Regions from separate parts of the Halomonas sp. SIMBA_159 genome, predicted to be linked through region 1. Evidence: predicted binding sites of a transcription regulator. Region 1 holds the regulator's gene; the other holds the start of a gene.
What was found. Region 1 encodes sigma-54, which starts transcription at its own class of promoters, with help from an activator protein. Its sites were predicted from a motif close to TGGCACNNNNNTTGCTNT; they were not measured.
Positions count from the first base shown of each region.

Region 2: a site for sigma-54 is predicted at 2,560-2,577, ahead of glnA (glutamate--ammonia ligase). Genes of this name have one in related genera too.

Region 1 covers NZ_JAWJBT010000016.1:85,992-96,534, reverse strand. Annotated here, with positions in the region: gene tldD (metalloprotease TldD) at 1-1,276, shown strand, start outside; gene yjgA (ribosome biogenesis factor YjgA) at 1,286-1,807, opposite strand; gene pmbA (metalloprotease PmbA) at 1,903-3,243, shown strand; gene R0J87_RS12035 (HPr family phosphocarrier protein) at 3,259-3,528, opposite strand; gene rapZ (RNase adapter RapZ) at 3,589-4,497, opposite strand; gene ptsN (PTS IIA-like nitrogen regulatory protein PtsN) at 4,564-5,031, opposite strand; gene hpf (ribosome hibernation-promoting factor, HPF/YfiA family) at 5,036-5,344, opposite strand; gene R0J87_RS12015 (RNA polymerase factor sigma-54) at 5,442-6,857, opposite strand; gene lptB (LPS export ABC transporter ATP-binding protein) at 6,963-7,688, opposite strand; gene lptA (lipopolysaccharide transport periplasmic protein LptA) at 7,733-8,227, opposite strand; gene lptC (LPS export ABC transporter periplasmic protein LptC) at 8,252-8,824, opposite strand; gene R0J87_RS11995 (KdsC family phosphatase) at 8,824-9,366, opposite strand; gene R0J87_RS11990 (KpsF/GutQ family sugar-phosphate isomerase) at 9,411-10,397, opposite strand.
Region 2 covers NZ_JAWJBT010000009.1:6,576-17,118, forward strand. Annotated here, with positions in the region: gene R0J87_RS07165 (alpha/beta hydrolase) at 1-405, opposite strand, end outside; gene R0J87_RS07170 (acyltransferase family protein) at 520-1,545, shown strand; gene R0J87_RS07175 (glycosyltransferase family protein) at 1,672-2,265, opposite strand; gene glnA (glutamate--ammonia ligase) at 2,843-4,249, shown strand; gene R0J87_RS07185 (DUF4124 domain-containing protein) at 4,356-4,889, shown strand; gene glnL (nitrogen regulation protein NR(II)) at 5,100-6,158, shown strand; gene ntrC (nitrogen regulation protein NR(I)) at 6,155-7,588, shown strand; gene R0J87_RS07200 (ChaN family lipoprotein) at 7,594-8,448, opposite strand; gene R0J87_RS07205 (DUF6435 family protein) at 8,453-8,629, opposite strand; gene R0J87_RS07210 (YqiA/YcfP family alpha/beta fold hydrolase) at 8,703-9,233, opposite strand; gene R0J87_RS07215 (entericidin A/B family lipoprotein) at 9,239-9,370, opposite strand; gene R0J87_RS07220 (hypothetical protein) at 10,079-10,210, shown strand; gene R0J87_RS07225 (phosphatase PAP2 family protein) at 10,319-10,543, opposite strand, start outside.

The sequences.
Region 1 (10,543 bases):
TAAAGAGGCCAGCTATAACATTGATGGCGGCGTTGGCGTGCGCTCGCTGGCCGGTGAAAAAACCGGGTTTGCGTACTCTAACCAAATTACGGCCGACGCGCTGATGGATACCGGCCGTACCGCCTCTGGCATTGTGCGTAGCGGCAAACAGTTGCCGGGGCAGAAAGTAATGCCAGTTAGCGCGGCGTCCTACTATGCAGGTATCGACCCACTGGCGGGTCTTTCGGCAGAAGACAAAGTCGCCATGCTCAAAGAGGCGGATCGCGTAGCTAGAGCGGCCGACCCCAGTATTAGTCAGGTCAGTGCGTCCCTGTCGGGCACCTACGAAGTGGTCCTGGTACGCGCCAGTGACGGCACCTTAGCAGCGGATATTCGTCCTCTGGTGCGTTTTAACGTGAGCGTGATTGCGGCCAAAAATGGACGTCGTGAGCGTGGCAGCGCTGGCGGTGGCGGGCGTTACTCGATGTCGCGTCTGCGTGATGAGGGCGTTGCCGAACGCTATGCGAAAGAGGCGGTGCGCCAAGCACTGGTCAATCTTGAAGCCATTGATGCGCCGGCAGGGCAGATGCCCGTTGTGTTGGGCGCTGGCTGGCCGGGGATTTTGCTGCATGAAGCGGTAGGTCATGGCTTGGAAGGTGATTTTAACCGTAAAGGCAGCTCCGCCTTTGCGGGTCGTATGGGGCAGCGCGTGGCGGCGAAGGGCGTTACGGTGGTCGATGATGCCACAGTGGCGGATAGCCGCGGTGCGTTGAGTATCGATGACGAAGGTACTCCTGGACAGTACACGCCATTGATTGAAGACGGCATTTTAACGGGCTATATGCAGGATAAGCTCAACGCCCGCTTGATGAAGATGGCGCCTACCGGCAACGCCCGCCGCGAGTCGTTCGCTCATCTGCCGATGCCGCGTATGACCAATACGGTAATGTTGGCTGGCCAAGATGATCCTGCCGACATTATTAAAAGCGTGAAACGCGGCATTTACGCCGTGAGTTTTGGCGGTGGGCAGGTGGATATTACCTCGGGCAAGTTCGTGTTTTCGGCCAGCGAAGCCTACATGATTGAAGACGGTAAAATCACCGCGCCAGTGAAAGGTGCAACGCTGATTGGTAACGGGCCTGAGGCCATGGGTCGCGTGTCGATGATTGGCCACGATATGGAAATGGATACGGGGATCGGTGTGTGCGGCAAAGAGGGGCAGGGCGTACCGGTGGGGGTTGGCCAGCCCACCCTGAAATTGGATGAGCTAACCGTGGGTGGCACGCAGTCGTCTTGAGGCTGTGATCTACAGTGCTAGCGTGTCGCGCAGGTGTTTAAACAGCTTGCGCGAGCTCGTTGGAGGCTTACCCTGTTCGCGTTCTTTACGGGCATTGCGCACTAGCTGGCGCAGTGCCTGGCGGTCTGCGTTGGGGTAGTCGGCCATAAACAGGTCTACGCCGTCATCGCCTTCATCGACCATGCGGTCGCGCCATTTTTCCAGGCGGTGAAACGCGTGATCGAGCTGCTCTTTCTCTTGTTCGATGGCATCAAAAACGCCCTGAATGGCCGTTAGATCCTCTTTGCGGATCAGTTTGCCAACGTATTGCATATGGCGACGACGGCCTTCGTGAGAGCGAATGCGCGAGGTCTCTTCAATGGCTCGCAGCATATCGTCTGAGAGAGGGAAGCGCGCTCGTTCAGCGGGCCTCATGGCAATTAAGGTTTCGCCAAGCGCTTGAAGAGCATGCATTTCACGCTTTAGCTGAGATTTACTCGGGCGCTCTTCTTGTTCATCGATATCGATAGGCTCGGGGCGTTGCTTCGGCATATAAGAACTCACAGATTAGATTCGTTTGCAGCATTATATCAGGCTGCGACCATAACATTGATTCGCCAATGCGATTCAGGCGAAAAGGAGGCCATATGGCACAGGCATTTGATGCATCGGCGCAGCAAGCGCTGCTGACAAAGCGCGCTGAAGAGGCGCTTGCCCTAGCAAAGCAGCTGGGGGCGGATGCCGCTGAAGTAGGCGCCAGTGTGGACCAGGGCATGGGAGTCAGCGTCCGTTTGGGAGAGGTGGAAACCGTTGAACTATCCCGTGACCAAGGCATTGCAGTCACTCTGTATGTGGGAAAACGCAAAGGTAGCGCTTCCTCTACCGATGCCAGCAGCGCCTCCATTCGGGCCACGGTTGAAAAAGCGCTCTCGATTGCACGTTATACCGGTGAAGACCCCACGGCTGGCCTTGCTGATGCAGGGCTGATGGCTACCGAGTTGCCAGACCTTAAAGTGCATTACCCCTGGGCGCTCTCCACTGACGAAGCCATTGATCTAGCGCTGCGCTGCGAGCAGGCGGGCCGTGAGGTGGCGGGTATTCATCAGTCGGAAGGCGCTTCTTTGTCTAGCGGTGAGGGCGTGCGTGTCTATGCCAACAGCCACGGGTTCTTAGGGACGCAGAAAGGCAGCAGTCACTCGCTCTCCTGCATGCTGATTGCTCAAGACGACAAAGGGATGCAGCGGGATTATGACTACACCTCGGCGCGCAACCCTCAGCACCTGCGTGAACCCGATGCGGTAGGCCGCGAAGCGGCAGCGAGAACGCTGCGTCGGCTGGGGGCGCAGAAGCCTCCAACAGGTACTTTTCCGGTGCTATTCGACCCTACGCTTGCCAGCGGTTTAGTCGGCCATTTGATGGGCGCGCTGGCGGGTGGTGCGCTCTACCGAGAAGCGTCATTTTTATGTGACCGCTTGGGTAGCCCGCTATTTCCTGAGTGGTTTGGGCTTGAAGAGCGCCCAATGGAAATAGGCGCGACGGCCAGTTCACCGTTTGATGCAGAAGGGGTGCAGACGCGCAATAACCGCTTTATTGATCAAGGCCAAGTGGCGAGCTATATGCTCTCTGCCTACAGCGCACGCCGCTTGGGTATGCAGACCACCGGTAATGCAGGGGGCGCGCGTAACTTGCGGCTGCTCGCGCCGTTAACGCCTCGGGCTGAATTGTTGAAGCAGATGGGGCGTGGTATTTGGGTGACTGAGCTGATGGGGCAAGGCGTAAACGGTGTCACCGGTGATTACTCCCGCGGTGCGGCAGGGTTCTGGGTGGAAAATGGCGAGGTTCAGTACCCCATTGAAGAGTTCACGATTGCCAGTAACCTAAACAAAATGTTCGCGGGGCTCTCGGGCGTAGGCGATGACACCGATACCCGTGGCAGTATTCACACGGGCAGCTGGCTTATTGATGCGATGACAGTGGCGGGTAGTTAATACGGCTGGCCTGGCTTACTGGTTTTCGTCAAATCGAGCGTCGAACAGGGCTTCAATCGCATCAAGCGCCTGTTCGGCGTCGTCTCCTTCCGCAGCGACGACCAGCTCAGTACCGCAGGGAGCCGCCAGCATTAGCAGTGACATAATGTTGGCGGCGTCGGCTTTCTGCTGCTGCTTGTAAACGACAATGTTCGCAGAAAATTGCTGGCCACATTTCACCAGTTTGGTGGCCGCGCGGGCATGAAGGCCACGCTGGTTGGTAAGGGTTAACGTTCTTTCGGGCACTCTGGTTCCTTTTTGCCGAGTGGGTCTTGATACTTGAGTCTTGCTCTGGGGTCTAATAACTCAGTGCGTACTGGCGGCGCACGGCTTTGCAGGCTCTTCGCTTAATGTGTACTGTAGGCCAAGCTCGCGGTGCCTTAATTGAACCTCTCCCGTTTGCTTAACAAGCTTTTGGGCGAGTTGTTCAACCATGTATACAGAGCGGTGCTGGCCGCCTGTGCAGCCAATCGCAACCGTCATATAGCTACGCTGACTATTTTGATAAGCGGGAAGCCATTTTTCCAGCCAGGCCTGAATATCATTCGACATCGCTTCGACGATTGGGTAGCCGCTTAAAAAGGCCACGATATTCGCGTCTCTCCCCGTATATTGGCGCAGGGTAGGATCCCAATAGGGGTTTGGCAGGCAGCGAACATCAAAGACTAAATCCGCATCCATCGGTACGCCGCGCTTATAGCCAAATGACTCAAACGTCAGGGTTAGCTGATCTTTGCGTTGGTGAGCGACTTGGTCAGTAATGCGGCGGCGCAGATCATGGACGGAGAGACGCGAGGTGTCGATCAGTAAATCGGCGAGATCGCGAATCTCATTGAGCGTCTCTTCCTCTTTATCGATGGCCTCTTCCAGGGTCATGTCGCTATCCCTTGTTAAGGGATGACGACGGCGAGTCGCGGAGTAGCGCTCTAACAAAATGCGCGCATCTGTGGTCAGGTAAATCACCTGAAACTGGATTTCTCGCTGACGTAGCTCTTCCAGCAGCGACGGCAGACGTTCAAGTGCCGTCGGCAGGTTGCGTGCATCGATACTGACCGCGATGCGAGTACGCTCACCCTGTTCGCGTAGCTCATCAATTAATGAGCCCAGTAGCATGGCGGGCAAGTTGTCGATAGCGTAATAGCCAAGATCCTCCAGCGCTTGTAAGGCGATAGATTTACCGGACCCAGAACGGCCGCTAATGATCACCAGTTGCATAGCGTTTCTCTTGGCTTTTAAACGTGGAAATAAGGTGTGGCTGCGCTGTATGAACCTGTTAAAACCTCAAGTGGCTTGCTCTCGGATTTTGGCGGTCATGAGTGCCAAAAGCTCTCTTTGGCTGGCGGCCTTGCGTAACTGCTGACGGGTATTGGCATCGTTCATAATGGTGGCCACTTGGCCCAGTAGAGCTAGATGAGTGTCATCTGCCTCTTCCGGTACCAGTAGAACGAAGACCAGATCCACCGGATCGCCATCAATGGCATCAAAATCGACCGGCTCGGCGAGCTTTAGAAAACCAGCGATAGGGGCATTGCAGTGTGGGCTGCGTGCGTGGGGGATAGCAACTCCGTTGCCTATCCCCGTACTGCCTAGGCGCTCGCGGCCAATCAGGCGACTGAACACTTCTTGGCTATCGAGGCTGGGTGTGTTTTGGGCGATAAAGGTGCTGAAGAACTCCAGCACCCGTTTTTTGCTGCCCCCGGGCACATCGTAAAGCACGCGCTCCGGGGGGAGGATGGTTTCCAACGTCATTGAGTTAACGCACGCCTGCGCCCTGGGCGCGAGCTTGTGCTTTTTCCTTATGTTTAACGAGTTGACGATCAATTTTGTCCGCTAGCGCATCAATGGCGGCATACATATCGTTATCAAGCGCTTCGGCGTGAAGGTCTGCCCCTGCGGCATGCAGCGTACAGGCTGCTTGCTGGCGCTCCTTCTCAACAGATAAGGTCACTTGCACCGTGGTGATGTTGTCATAGTGGCGTTCAACGCGTTCCAGCTTTTCGTTAACGTAGTCACGCAAGGCGTCAGTCAGTTCAACGTGATGACCAGTGATGTTTACTTGCATTGACGTGCTCCTTATCCATCGGGCTGTACTTCGATTGTAACCCTTTTTACGCTATTGCAAAGCCCCTGCGACGAGTTTGTATCAGCGTACCGTTTAACTAGCGTAAACGGCGGCGCTCACTCGACGAGGGAATGCCCATCGACTCGCGATATTTAGCCACGGTACGTCGCGCTACGCTAATGCCACCCTCTTCTAGCAAGGTGACCAAGCGGCTGTCGGAGAGCGGCTTGCCTGACGGCTCTTCCTGAATTAGCTTTTTGATGCGCGCACGAATGGCAGTGCTGGAGTGGCTGTCACCGCCATCTTGGCCGCTCACTTGGCTCGAAAAGAAGTACTTGAGTTCAAACACGCCCCGCGGCGTATGAATGAATTTCTGGGTAGTCACGCGGGAAATCGTCGACTCATGCATCTCAACGGCTTCGGCGATATCCGCCAGAATTAGCGGTTTCATAGCCTCTTCGCCATGCTCTAAAAAGCCAATTTGGCGCGCAATAATCTCGCGTCCAACGCGTAACAGCGTGTCGTTACGGCTGGAGAGACTTTTAATTAGCCAGCGTGCTTCTTGCAGGTGCTCTTTGAGGAACTGGTTGTCTTGGCTTTTATCGGCCCGTTTGATCAAGCTGGCGTAGTCGGGCTGTATGCGCAGGCGCGGCAGTGCTTCTGGATTGAGTTCTAAATGCCAACCTTCATGATCATGACGTACCACTAGATCAGGGGTGATGTAGCTGTCATCAGTGATGCCGTAGGCGCTGCCGGGGCGGGGGTCAAGGCTGCGAATTAAACGGATGACATCGTCAAGCTGTTCGTCATCCAGGCTCAGGCGGCGCTTGAGTAACCGCATATCGTCTTTACCCAGCGCTTCCAAAAACTGACGAACCAGCCGCTTGGCAGGCATCAGTAGAGGCGTATCTTCGGGTAGTGCGGCAAGCTGCAGCATTAGGCATTCGCGGAGGTCTCGGGCAAACACGCCGGTAGGTTCAAACTGCTGCAAGCGCAGTAGGGTGTTTTCCATTTCCCGCGGGCTTAAGCTGTCGTGGCCTTGGGCTTTTAGCCCTTCACGAATGTCGTTGAGCGGTTGAGTGAGATAGCCATTGGCATCTAGCGCATCAATCAGGCTTTCCGCGATTGAATATTCCCGTGGGCTGAAGTCGGTCATGGCCAGTTGCCATAGCAGGTGGCCGTGAAGGCTTTGCCCGGCGGCTTGGCGCTCAAAGTCAGGCCCCTCGCTGCTGCCTCCCAGGCTGCCCGTATCTTGGTAGGTATCCGACCAGTCGCTGTCCACAGAGAGTTCGTTGGGAATGCTTTCCGACCACTCGGCCTCTTGTGGCTCGCTGACCGCCTGCTCGCCAAACTCATCCTCTTGTTCGAGCATGGGATTGGCATCTAGCGCCTGCTGAATTTCTTGACGGAGGTCCAGCGTGGAGAGCTGTAGCAGAGCAATAGCCTGCTGCAGCTGAGGTGTCATGGTCAGCTGTGTACCGATGCGCAATTGGAGAGAAGCTTTCATGACCATCTGAGAACCACTCGTTAATCAGAAAGCTCCACCCTAGAGCGAGTTGTGGCTCGGTGCAAGTGCAATAAGCATGCCACTAAAAGAAAAGTTTGTGTAGGTCACGGTTTAAAGGCGGAAATCTGCCCCTAGGTAAACGTCTCGAACCTTCTGGTTATTGAGGATTTCCTGGGAGTTTCCACTGGCAATGATGTGTCCGTCGCCAACAATGTAAGCGATATCACAAATATCCAGCGTTTCACGCACGTTGTGGTCGGTGATCAATACACCGATATGTCGCTTCTTGAGTGCGCGAATGATGGTTTTAATTTCACCTACGGAAATAGGGTCAACCCCTGCAAAGGGCTCGTCCAGCAGAATAAAGGCAGGTTCTGTGGCTAAAGAGCGGGCAATTTCCACCCGGCGGCGTTCGCCACCCGACAGGCTCATGCCCAGGTTGTCGCGAATGTGGGTAATATGAAAATCTTCGAGCAGTGATTCAAGGCGTGCTTCCCTGGCGCTGCGGTCTAGCTCTTTGCGCGTCTCTAAAATGGCCATGATGTTATCGGCGACTGAGAGCTTGCGAAAAATAGAAGCTTCCTGGGGTAGGTAGCCAATTCCTGCTATTGCGCGCTCATGCATAGGCGCATGAGTAAGGTCCAGGTCGTCAATGCCGACGCTGCCCGCATCGGATTTGACGAGCCCTACAATCATGTAGAACGACGTGGTTTTGCCCGCTCCGTTAGGGCCCAGCAGCCCCACGACGCTGCCCTGAGTGATTTCCAGATTAATATCTTTCACGACCCGGCGGCGTTTGTAGCTCTTCGCCAAATGGTGGGCGTAGAGCGTTTTCACGGGTGCGAAATCTGTAGAGGTTGATGCTGCCACGTGGCCGCTCCCTATTGTTCGGGCTGAAGAGTCATGCGAATACGCTGGTTGTCGCTACCGCTCACCTCGGAGCGTGCTTGTACCACTTCCTGATCAATGAAGTACTCCAAGCGACCCCCTTGGAAACGATCACCCTGTTGGGTCAGCTCTGCCTGATCAATAAGCTCTACCCGGCGCTCAGCGACGTGATAAATGATTCGCCGAGCCCAGCCTTCCATCGGGGTGTCCTGGTCTTCTAGCTGGTTGCGCAAATAGGCGCGTTCGCCGGTGGCGATGGCTTGAGAGAGCTCGCCTGCATCATTGCGCTGGATCTCTACGCGCTCGCCACGCAGGTGCATTTCGCCCTGGCGGATATCGACGTTGCCGGAGTAGACCGCCGTGCCTGCCCGCTGGTCAAGGTCCAGCCGATCAGCTTCTACCTGAATAGGGGCTTGGCCTTGAGCCAGCGCAGCCGTGGTCAGCGGTAACGTTAAAGCAAAGAGTGCAGTGCGGATTGAGGCATTCATCGCGACTCCTAGGGGCATGAGTGGCTAAGGGGAACGAGTGGCAGGCGGATGAACGCCGCGCACATTGTTGGTCAAGCGGACTTGGCTGTCATCTAGCCACACATCCATTCGTGATGCTTCCATGCGCTGAGGCGGCTGCTGTAATAGCACGGGCGTATCACTCCAGGCATGGCGTGTAACGCCATCATAGTTTAATTGCTCGGTATCAAGCTGCCAGCCCTCTTCCGGTGCGAGCAGGCGTGCAGAGCCATTCAGCGTTAGCGCCTGTGTCTCTGTGTTTAAGGTCCCGGTATTCGAGGTGGCTAGCCACTCACGCTGTTCACTATCAAACAGCGTGGCGCGGGGAGACATCACGTCGGTCATGGCTGTTTGCGGGGTGTGCACCAGCCGTGGAGTGACCAAGGACTGTTGAATAGCACCTGATTCGCCAAATAGGGTAATTTCGGCGTTCTCTAATACGTGCCCAGGTTCTTGAGCACGCGCCTCCTGGTCAATCTCGCTCTCCTGGGGGCCACGGGGATCTAGCCAGACCAGGACGCCGCCTAAGGCGACGACCATCACCGTGATCCAAACCCGTTTTTTTACCCTAAAACCCATTATGAGTTCCCGTGTAGGTACGTATCGAGCACGGCATCCCAGTGCCCTTGAGAGGTTAACAGCGTATCGCAAATCTCGCGCACCGCGCCGTGGCCGCCAAGGCGTTCGGTGATCCAGTCGGCGTGGGTATGCATGTAATCTGGGGCGTTAGGCACCGTAATGCCGACTCCTGAGCGCTTGATAGGCGCAAGGTCGGGCAGGTCATCACCGCAATAAGCGACCTGCTCTAAGGTGATATCAAGACGCTGGCAGAGCGCACGAAGCGTGGTCAGCTTGTCCTCACAGCCTTGATGTACATGGCTAATGCCCAAGGCAGCAGCGCGTTGGCTGACCATGGGGGAGTCACGGCCGGTAATCAGCGCCACATGGATGCCGACACGCTTAAGCAGCTTGAGGCCATGCCCATCCTGGGTGTGAAACGCCTTAATTTCGATACCGTCGGCCTGAAAGTAGAGGCGGCCATCGGTCAGTACGCCATCCACATCCAGAGCAAGCAGTTTTACGCGGCGAAGCCGGTCGAGTAGTGCATCAGGTAGGGCCATATAGCCTCCTTAACATCCATGGCAAAAAAAGCGTTATTACGCCGTTAAATCACGCCGCTGGCGAGCAGGTCGTGCATATGCAGCGCGCCGATCGGGCGCTGCTGTTCATCCACCACTGCAAGCGCGGTAATCCGGCTGTCTTCCATAATGCGAACAGCTTCGGCGGCCAGCACGTCAGGGCCAATGCGTTTGCCTGGGCGTGTCATAACATCGTCAACGCACACATCGCGCAGGTCGTGGAATTGGTCGAGCGTGCGGCGCAGATCACCATCGGTATAAACGCCCGCAAGGCGGCCTTCGCTATCCACCACACAGGTGAAACCAAGACCTTGGCGGGTGATTTCTAGCAGCGCATCACGTAGTGGGCTGCCTAACGCAACCTTTGGCAGCCGTGCACCGTCGTGCATGAGGTCTCGTACCCGCAGTAGTAGACGCTTACCCAGGCTGCCGCCGGGGTGAGACAGAGCAAAGTCTTCAGCTGTAAAGCCCCGTGCTTCAAGTAGCGCGACAGCCAGTGCGTCGCCTAAGGCGAGCGCCGCTGTTGTAGAGCTGGTGGGTGCTAAATCAAGGGGGCACGCTTCACGCTCTACGCCACTGTCTAAGTGGGCGTCAGCATGGCGAGCCAGGGTCGAGCCAGGCCGTCCTGTCATGCTCACCAGCGGTGTGCCAAGCCGCTTGAGCAACGGCAGCAGGGCGGTGACTTCGGCTGTTTCTCCGGAGTTGGAGAGAGCCAGCACCACATCGGCGCGGGTAATCATGCCTAGGTCACCGTGGCTGGCTTCACCAGGGTGAACGAAAAAGGCGGGCGTGCCAGTGCTTGCTAAGGTCGCGGCAAGTTTTCCGGCAATATGCCCTGATTTCCCCATGCCCGTGACAACCACGCGGCCTTGGCAGGCAAGAATCAGCTGGCAGGCGTGGTCAAAGCCTTCGTCAAGCTTGGCTTGCAGGCCTCCAATCGCCGCTTGCTCGATTTGCAAGGTGCGCAGCGCACTTTCACGCAGTTGGCTGGGTGTAGAGAGTGGCTGGCGCATGACGTGTCTCGTTTTCATGATGTGGTTAGGTGACAGATAAGAATAACATCTTGGCGCGGTATTTAGCTAAAGCGTGCCTTTAGGCGGCCGTATTAGCCCGTGGGATTGACGAGCGCCGTCAGGCATTCCTTGTACAGCAGTGATTT
Region 2 (10,543 bases), on a different contig from region 1:
ATGCGGCAGCAGGTCGTTAAAAAAGGCGCTGTGAGCCGCTTCGTTGTGCCCATCTACCCACCAGCTTCGGCTACCGGGCATTACAAACACTGCGGGTGGCAAATGCCCGGCCTCGATGAGTCGGTCGGCGGTTTGAGGCAGGTTGCCCCGCGTGGCCCAGTCCAGCTCGTTACCAAAAGAGCCGTGCAGCAGGTAAATCACCGGGTAGGGCGCTGACGCTTGTTTGTCATACCCCTCGGGTAAATACACGGTGTAGGGGTAATCGTAACCCAGTGTGGGCGAGAAGAATTGCTCGCGGGATACCTCGCCAGCAAACGTAAGGCTGCTCAGCGTTAGCCAACCAAAGAAGCCAACCACATAGCCTGCCCAGCGTTTACAACGCGCAAGGGTCGGTTTTTTGAGCATAAAGCCTCCAGGAATTTACCGGCGTTTGAATGGTCGGACAACGCTGTAAGCCGAGGTGTTCATTCACGTAAGCCTATATCTAAGCCTAGCAGCAGTGGTTGGGTGGGAGGGTTAATGCAGAAAATAGAGGAGATTTACTGGCTGCGTGCTTACGGCTGTGTGGCCGTATTTTTATTTCACTGGCTGGACCATCTGAATCAGCGGGTGGATAACGTGGTGACCGATTTGATGCGGATTCCCCTGGTGCTGGGCACGCCGGTGTTTCTGTTTATCTCCGTGTTTGTGTTTGCCGTTCGCTATGACAAGGAGGTGCCACCGGGTTTTCTGCTGCAGCGGCTGAAGTACGTCATGCTGCCCTATTTGGTGTATGGGTTGATCTACTCCACTGCCCAGTGGTGGCAGTTGGCCGATAGTGATAACGCCATAGGCTTTTGGGAAAACGCAAAAGCCTATTTTGTTTATGCGGGTTGGCATGGCTATTTTTTGATCATCGCTATGCAGTTTTATGCCGCCTACTGGGCCTACACCCGCTGGCAGCTGTGGCGCTTTCACCCCGTAACGTGGCTGTGTGCGGCCTGTGTGGTAAGCATGGCGTACTGGGGATTCGCGTATTGGTTCGAGATTGAGCCGCCGGGCTATTTATTGTGGATCGCACCACTAGGCTGGGTGTACCTGTTTTTCTTAGCGCTGGTGTTGGTGCGCTACTACCCGTTAACGCCTTCCGAAACGTTGATTGAGCGCCCCCTATGGCTGCAAACCCTCTCCCAGCCCCGCTGGCTTGCGCTGTTTGTCTGTTTCATCGTGCTGGCCACCTTTGCCCACTGGCTGGCGTTCTCCTCCAAAGAAGTGTGGGTCATTCCGTTTTTCGTGCTGTTCACACTGGCGTTGATGCGCGGCTTAAAAGGGCGTCGAGCCCCTGGCTGGGTGCGCTATATCAATGCCTACTCGTTCGGAATTTACCTCGCACACCCGATGTTTTTCACCTTGACCGATACGTTGGTGGGCATCAACGCTCTTCCGCTGGTAGCGTATGCGCTGTTGCTGATCGTAGTCGGTAGCGTTGGGTCGATTTTGCTCAACAAGGCGGCCAATACCACTACGCTAGGCGCGATGCTGTTTGGTAAGCGTTTAAAGGTCTGAGGGATGCAAATCGTCATCAGCTCTCAGCTCTTAGGTTTCAGTAAGTAGCAAGCAGTAAGTAGTGACAGCGGAGTCGACGTTTTACAAAGAGCAGAGGCAAGGGAAAAGCAGGAAGGAGCGTAGACGCTATAGCGAGTGAGTAGGGGAAGTGCCGTCTGGCGACCCTCGTGCAAGGCCAAGCGATTCACCGCTTAAGGATTTTAGCCGCGTAGGGCAGGCGTATAGGCGCTGCAAGAAGTCGAGCAGGGCAGGCTCATCCAACTCTGGATCAAAGCCACCAATGCGCTCAAGCCATTCCCGGCGAATGGCGATATAGGGCGGTACCGTGACGGCAGAACTGAGAAAGTGCAGCAGTAGCCGTTCTGACAGTCGCGGGGCGGCGGCGTTGATTAACAGTGCGTCCATCGCGCTATTAAGCTGGGGGTAGAGTAAGTACAGCTGCGCTGCCATAGGTTTTTTATGTAGTGCAATCAGCAGCCACTCCGCTTGGCTGACATACGCCGCCTGATTGAGTCGGGCACCCAGCGTGTGAGAGGGCGTGACGAGGCAGTGGGCGTGATAGCGCTGTTCAAGGTCGGTGAGCCGCTCGTCTGTCTGTGAGCAAGTCACAATGATGGGCACCATGTGGTCAGCCAGACCAGACCGGCGGATAGAGCGTAAGTGGCGCGGTAGCAAGGCTCCTGTCACTGAAGCATCTACGATAAAGCAAACCGTACCCATGCACGCGGCTTCCTTTTGTTATGAAACCTATCTGATTGTAATTTATTGTAGATGTGGGTTTCTTTGTGTAGCAAGAGAAAGTTTTTAACGGCAATGGCGGATATTTATTTTTTTATGATCATTTTTGGTGCGATATGGATATTTTATGCACCAATTATGTGCGATCAGTGAAAAAGAATGATGGTCTCCACGCTTTTTATGCCCCTTTGCTGCATTACGAAGCACGACTCAGTATGATTTTTATAGTTATAAAACAATGCCTTGATATTTTTTAATCCCATTATGGTGCAGGGTTGGCACGGTATGTGCTTTTGTTTTTCAAGTGATTTGCAGGCAGTTTTGCAAACAGTTTTACAGCGGCTAGCGAGTCGTAGGCAGAAGCCTCGCGGCGTGCTACAACGATAGCCGGTCTGAAATGATCGCTGAGCGATTTGTTATCTATCGTCAAGCAAACGTCTAGCGAACAAAAAAGACAAACGCGCCACATGCAGCTGCGTGTTGAACGATTTGTTGAATAACACTTTTATCGATAGCTTACAGTTACACGCTTTAAGCCACGCTCATATCGGAGGACACTATGTCAGCCAAGACTCTCGCGCTAATCGAAGAACATGATGTTAAGTGGGTAGATCTGCGTTTCACCGACACGCGCGGTAAAGAGCAGCACGTCACCGTACCGGCACGCGACGTGAATGAAGAGTTTTTTGAAAACGGTCAAATGTTTGATGGTTCCTCCATTAATGGTTGGAAGGGCATCAACGAGTCTGACATGATCCTGCGTCCGGAAGACGGCACCGGCTTCCTGGACCCCTTCACCGAAGACGCTACCCTGATTCTGCGTTGCGACATTATCGAGCCGGCTACTATGCAAGGCTACGATCGCGACCCGCGTTCTATCGCTAAGCGTGCAGAAGCTTACCTGCAGTCTACCGGTCTGGGCGACACCGCTTTCTTTGGCCCAGAGCCGGAATTCTTCATCTTTGACGAAGTACATTGGAAGTCCGACATCCAGGGCTCTATGTACAAAATCACGTCTGATGAAGGCGCTTGGGCAACTGACAGTACAGTAGAAGGCGGTAACCTGGGTCACCGTCCGCGCCTGAAAGGCGGCTACTTCCCGGTTCCGCCGGTTGATAGCTTCCACGATATCCGTGGCGCGATGTGTAACACTCTGGAAGCGATTGGCCAAACCGTGGAAGTACACCACCACGAAGTAGCTAACGCAGGTCAGAACGAAATCGGCGTTAAATTCAATACGCTGGTGAAGAAAGCTGACGAAGTTCAGGAAATGAAGTACGTGATCCACAACGTGGCACACGCTTACGGCAAAACCGCTACCTTCATGCCGAAGCCGCTGGTAGGCGACAACGGTTCTGGTATGCACGTACACCAGTCGTTCTGGAAAGATGGTCAGAACCAGTTTGCTGGCGACGAGTACGCGGGCCTGTCTGAAATGGCGCTGTACTACATTGGCGGTATCATCAAGCACGCTCGTGCCCTGAACGCCTTCACCAACGCCTCTACCAACTCGTACAAGCGTCTGGTACCGGGCTTCGAAGCACCGGTCATGCTGGCCTACAGTGCCCGTAACCGTTCTGCTTCTATCCGTATTCCTTACACCGCTAGCCCGAAAGGCAAGCGTGTAGAGACTCGCTTCCCTGATCCGACTGCCAACCCCTATCTGGCGTTTGCAGCGATGCTGATGGCGGGTATCGACGGTATCAAGAACAAGATCCACCCTGGCGATGCCATGGATAAGAACCTGTACGACCTGCCGCCGGAAGAAGGCAAGTCCGTACCGACCGTTGCCAACAGCCTGGATCAAGCGCTGGAAGCACTCGACGCTGACCGTGCGTTCCTGACCGAAGGTGGCGTGTTCACCGACGATATGATCGATGCCTACATCGAACTGAAGATGGAAGACGTTGAGCGTATTCGCATGACGACTCACCCGATCGAGTTCGACATGTACTACTCTTGCTAAGAACGGTCTTTAATGACGGTGCTAAAATCACCCTTGCGGTGTGATTAGCCAGAAAACCCCGCCTCGGCGGGGTTTTTTTATGGAAGCGAAGACTCAGGGGCTAGTAATGATGAGCAGACGACGTTTGCAACACAGAATAGGCTTATCCACAGCGGCGGTGCTTCTACTGTGCCTGTGGGTAAGCGTAGCCCAGTCGCAAACGGTGTATCGCGTGGTGGATGAGCAGGGCAACGTGACGTTTACCGATAACCCTGAGCGGGGTGGGGATGCCATTACGCTGGCACCGTTGCCCAGCATGCCATCGGCGTCGCGCCCTTCCACAGCGGCACCGCGCAGCCTGGGCAGGCCGGGGCAGCCGTTTATGCCTTATGACCGTTTTACGATTGCGAATCCCGCTAGCGGTGCTTCCGTGCATGGCGGTATGACGCCGGTGGAAGTGCATGTGGTGCCGCCACTGCGAGACGACCACCAAATTCAACTGCTGGTGAATGGCGAGCTTAGCCAATCCGCTCTGCATAGCGATGCCTTCTGGCTTGCTGGCCTCTCGGCGGGTCAGCATCGGTTGCAGGCTGAGCTATTAGACAACCAGGGGCGAGTGCAGCACCGCACTGATCCGGTGACTATTTTTATTGCCGAATAACATAGTGCACTACAATGGTGCATTAAGGCGGTCGTGTTGACGGGCGATTGCGCTATAAAGGGTCGTGCTCTCCCCGTGCCCTGCCCATAAGCCGTGCAAATCGCGGTTTGCGCCGAATTGGCGCGCTTTTTGCAGTTCCTCCTCTAATACCACTCTTTCTATTGATCAGTGCGGCTTCGTATTTATCATAGCGACGTTTTAGGACACGCCATGTATCAGCGCTTACTTGAACACCTCACCACTGCAGTTCTACTGCTCGACGGTGAACTCCGCGTCCGCTGGATGAACCCAGCGGCGGAAGCGCTGCTGGCAGTAAGTTTCAGCCGCGTGCAGGGCATCAGTTTAGATACCCTGCTGGGCGGCGATGAAAGCATTGACGAAGTGCTAGCTAAAGCCCGCGATGCGTTTCATCCCTATACCCAGCGAGAAGCGCGTATTACCCCGCTGAACAGTGAGCCCTTGACCGTTGACTACACGGTGACACCGCTTTCGGCGGATGAGCTGCTGTTGGAAGTGGAACCCCGTGATCGTTTGATGCAGATCTCGCGAGAAGAAGCCCTGACCACCCGTCAAGAGACCATTAAGGTGCTAGCGCGAGGGTTAGCTCATGAGGTGAAGAACCCGCTGGGCGGAATTCGCGGCGCAGCACAGCTGCTGGAGCGGGACCTAGACGACCCGGCCCTACGGGAATTCACCCATATCATCGTCGAAGAAGTTGATCGGCTGCGGGACTTGGTGGACTCCATGCTAGGGCCGAATCGCATCATTAAGCACGAGCCGGTCAATATTCATAAAGTGCTGGAGCGGGTGCGAGCGCTACTGATTGCCGAGCACCCCCATGTCACCGTCAGCCGTGATTACGACCCCAGCCTGCCGGACCTTTCCGGTGACGAATCTCAGATGATTCAAGCGGTGTTGAACGTGGCGCGTAACGCAGTGCAGGCCATGAGCGATGCAGAGACCCCCTCGCCGGAGCTGATTCTGCGCACCCGTGCCCGCCGCCAGTTCACTCTGGGCGCCGAGCGGCACCGGCTGGTGAGCGAAGTGGGCGTGATTGATAACGGCCCAGGCATTCCAGAGGCGCTGCGTGAAACTCTTTTTTACCCGATGGTGTCTGGCCGCGCGGAAGGCAGCGGTTTGGGGCTGTCGATTGCTCAGTCAATTTTGCACCAACATCAAGGATTGATCGAATGCGACTCACGACCCGGACACACCGAATTTCGTTTACTGATTCCATTGGTTATTAATTGCACCGGAGAAGCGTCATGACTGAGGCGACACGTACCGATGTTGCACGGGTGGTTATTGTCGATGATGACCGCGCTATCCGCTGGGTGTTGGAGCGCGCGCTGGCTCAGCCAGACCTGGATGTCGAATGTATTGAGCGTGCGGATGTAGCGCTACCCAGGCTGTTAGAAAACCCGCCGGATGTGCTGGTCACCGATATTCGTATGCCGGGAATTGATGGGCTGGATTTAATGTCGCGGGTGCGTGAAGCCCACCCAGACCTGCCGGTCATTGTGATGACCGCGCACTCTGATTTAGACAGCGCCGTGGCCTCTTATCAGGGCGGGGCGTTTGAGTACTTACCCAAACCGTTTGATGTGGATGAGGCGCTGGCGCTGGTACGCCGCGCGGTGGCTCATGCCCGTGAACGCCAGCGGCCGGTGAGCGTGCCTGAGGGCTTGAGCGCCGAAATCATCGGCGAAGCCCCGGCCATGCAGGAAGTCTTTCGCGCCATTGGGCGGCTCTCCCATTCGCATATTACGGTGCTGATTAACGGCGAATCGGGTACGGGTAAAGAGCGAGTGGCCCAGGCGCTGCATCAGCACAGCCCTCGCTCGGGCAAGCCGTTTATTGCGCTGAATATGGCGGCGATTCCACGCGATTTGATCGAATCCGAGCTGTTTGGTCATGAGAAAGGCGCGTTTACCGGCGCGGCCCAGCAGCGCCAGGGGCGCTTTGAGCAAGCCAACGGTGGCACGCTGTTTTTAGATGAAATCGGCGATATGCCCTCCGAGACGCAAACCCGTCTGCTGCGGGTGCTGGCCGACGGCGAGTTTTACCGCGTGGGCGGTCACACGCCGGTGAAAGTGGACGTGCGTATTATTGCGGCCACGCACCAAAACCTTGAATCCTTAGTGGACGATGGCCGCTTTCGTGAAGACTTGTTTCACCGCCTGAACGTCATTCGTGTGTATCTCCCGCGCCTTGCTGAGCGCCGCGAAGATATTCCTCGGCTCACTCGCCACTTCTTGGCCGAGGCGGCCAAAGAGCTCACCACCGATATCAAAGTGCTGACGGCAGAAGCAGAGTCGCATTTAACGCGGCTGCCTTGGCCCGGTAACGTGCGCCAGTTAGAGAATATTTGCCGCTGGCTAACGGTAATGGCCTCAGGAAGGGAAATTCTCGTAGAGGACCTGCCGCCCGAACTGCGCACAGTGGGAGCGTCGGAAAGCAGCGTTCACGGTGATTGGCGCTCTGCGTTTCGTGATTGGGCCGACCACGCCCTGGCAGAAGGCCATACTCACCTTCTGGAAGAGGCAGTACCTGATTTTGAGCGTATTCTGATTGAAACCGCCCTCAAACATACCGGTGGGCGCAAAGGTGAGGCAGCGGAGCTGCTAGGCTGGGGGCGCAATACGTTAACCCGTAAGCTCAAAACGCTGTTACCTGCATTAGCTGCAGACGACGCCTAGTGTGCTCATTCAATAGAAGCGGGGAGGACAAAGACAGCATCGGCAAGCGCTGGGTCTGGCAGGCTGCACTCGGCCTGCTCCCATGGCAGCAGGCTGACGGTGTGTTCAATCCCCAGCCCTTCTAGCTGGTGTTCCACACCGTGGCCGTAGATGACGTGGCCAAGGCCCATTAAGCCAACGGCTAACGCGCCCTCTTTTGCCGCGTCTGCCAGGCCGTGGGCCATGGCGATATCCCAGGTCAGCTGCGCTTGGGTAAAGCGTGCCAGCATTTCAGGGTTCTCTTGCCCCATGGCATGCTGTTCAAACACCTCTTTTAACCGCGTTTGGTACTCAGCGCTGGCGGGCAGCGGCGGGGGAATCTCGTGGCGCTGTTCGGCGGGTACGCGTTCAAAGCCCTGTTGTGAGAGCTGCTGGCGTAGTTCAGGGGAAATGTTGAGCGCGACCAGCGGTATCTGCTGTAGTCGTGCAAAGTGAAAAATGGGTAGATACAGCTCGGCATCAAACCCCCAGGCTTCTTCCCAGTGGCTCTCAGTGAGTAACGCTTCCTCGGTAAGCTGGCCTGCTACCCATTGATCCAATACAGGCTGTGCGCTCCTGGGCAGCATCTCTAACCCAATGACCATCTCTTCTCGAAGCGCATGAAGGCCCGCCAAGGTATGCAGTTGCCAGCGGTGGTGGTCAATGGCGTCGTGCTGCTCCCCAAGTAAGACCACTTGCTGCTGAGCGGCCTGGGCAAGCAGTGTTGGCGAGGCCACGCTGTTGCCTGCTTGCCACCACTGCCCCGGCTGCGGGCAATCGCCATAGGCGTGCCCGGTAACAAACGCCATGATCAGCGGTGTGAGCACCAGCCTTAGGCGCATATGGCTAGCGCTTCTGAGCTTTGATCTGGTTAATCTCGGCCAGAATCGCCTCCGCTTCTTCGGTCAGCGTGGCGTTGGCACGCATATCGCCGTTACGGGAAGCTTCCATCGCCGCCTGGAGTTTGCGTTCATACGCTTGCTGGAGCTTTTTGGCGGGGTCGCGATTAAATAGTCCAAACATGAGCACTCTCCTTTTGTGTGTATACCATTTGTATAGGTATGAGTGAGTAATGTCGACTCTTTGTCGCGCTTTTTTAAGTGTCTTTATGTGTTGTCTCTGCGCACTGCGCCAAAAAGCGGCTGAAATCAGCCAGAATCGTATCCAGGCTGTTATGCAGGCGGTGGTCGTCATCTATCATTCTGAGTGATAGACGCTGTACGCGAGCGCGCTCAATGACTGGGCCTGGTGGCACCACGTCGTCCTGCCAACCGTGAATGATATGCGTGTGTTGTGCCTGAATCGTGGGGGATGTTTCTGGGTATTCAGGCAAGCCAAGGGCAGGGGCGAGTAAAAAGCAGCCTAGTACCGGCGTTTGGGCACTCACAGATGCACTGAGCCAGCCGCCCAGGCTGGAACCCGCCAGGACACAGCAGGCGGGATCATCGCCGCGGGCCAGGAGCGTCTGCTGGAGGTGAGCCAGTCGCTCGGCTGGCTCGTGCATGCCCCGGTAATCCATGACGACCGGCTCACAGTCATCCAACTGTTCGGCGATGCCCTTTAATGCCTGCACTTTTAGCGCACCGGGGCCACTTTCCAAGCCATGTGATAGGTAGACGGTCATCATCATGGTTAATCCGCCGAACGCTGAATGGCTTCGCCACCCTGTTCAATATCTTGGCCCATGCCGCGAATGGTATTGCAGCCGCTCATTAACAGCAGCGTTGCTAATAGTAGGGCGCCAAGTGCGATCGTACGTTTCATCGAGTTTTCCTCGTGCCTAAATATGCCTGCAAGGGCGTAATGGTCTGTTGAGTAACATAAGCGTTGTTGGCATTGGCTGCTACTGCAAAGCGTGGCTATCGGTCACGTTTTACTCACGCGTATCGTGTTAGTGAGCTGAGGGGCCGTGTGATTTTGTCGCATGTGTCAGTTTTATACATAATATTTAGCCGTTGCTAGCATCAAAAAGCGTTATGCTGGCCGTCTTTTTATATTTTAAGTAATTGTTATTGTTTAATTTATAAATGTTTTTGGCATGATTGGCTCAAAGCCTGCAATATCTTAGATATGCAACATGAAGTCAGCATCACCCGTCACTAATAAACACTATGAGTTAACAGCGTGAGCAGGCTGACAGGCAACACAAGGAGGGCAGGACGCCCAGTAAGCATCAAGGATGTGAAAGGACATTCAGCCTGCTCACTCTTATCAACACAGGACGTGTTGATCATCATCGCCAGGGAACGGCAGCGATGCAAAACAGCCATCTTGCTTTAGTGAGGTGGTTTTTTTGCGTCGTTTTTTTGTGGTCAAGTAGCTGTTTTTTATGTGTTTTTTATATATTGACAGTGTTTTGCATAGTGCTTGTACAGATGAGAGTGGGGTTTTGGTCTATCCTTTTGGTTAAACCAAAATTCAGCGGTTAGAAGACGTCAACGCAGCAGCCGCACACTTTCAGGGACAAGCGTTATGGCGATGGTACTGATGTTGGGCATGTTCGTCCTGTTTCTGGGGTTTTCTGGGGTCGGGGTTTATATGATGTTCAAAACATCGTTTATGGCCGCGGTGGATGATCGAGACGATATGCCGCCAGATATGTAACGCGAATATTTAACCCTACGATCAATAAATAAAAGCCACTCTTTTTAGGGTGGCTTTTTGCATTGTGGTGGCAGTGGCCTGTGGACGTAGTAGATCGGTGGGAAACGGTTATCCCATCCAATACAGGCTTAGCAAGGCAAATCCATAGCCCATCACGCCGCCGACCAGTACATCGCTTACATAGTGCAAGCCCAGGCCCACCCGAGAAATCGCAATCAACAGGCTAAGCGGTAGCACAATAGGCAGTAACCAAGGCGTGTGAGCAGCCACGAGCACGCTAAACATGACAGCATGCATGGTGTGTCCGCTGGGGAAGCTATAGCGGTCTCGGGC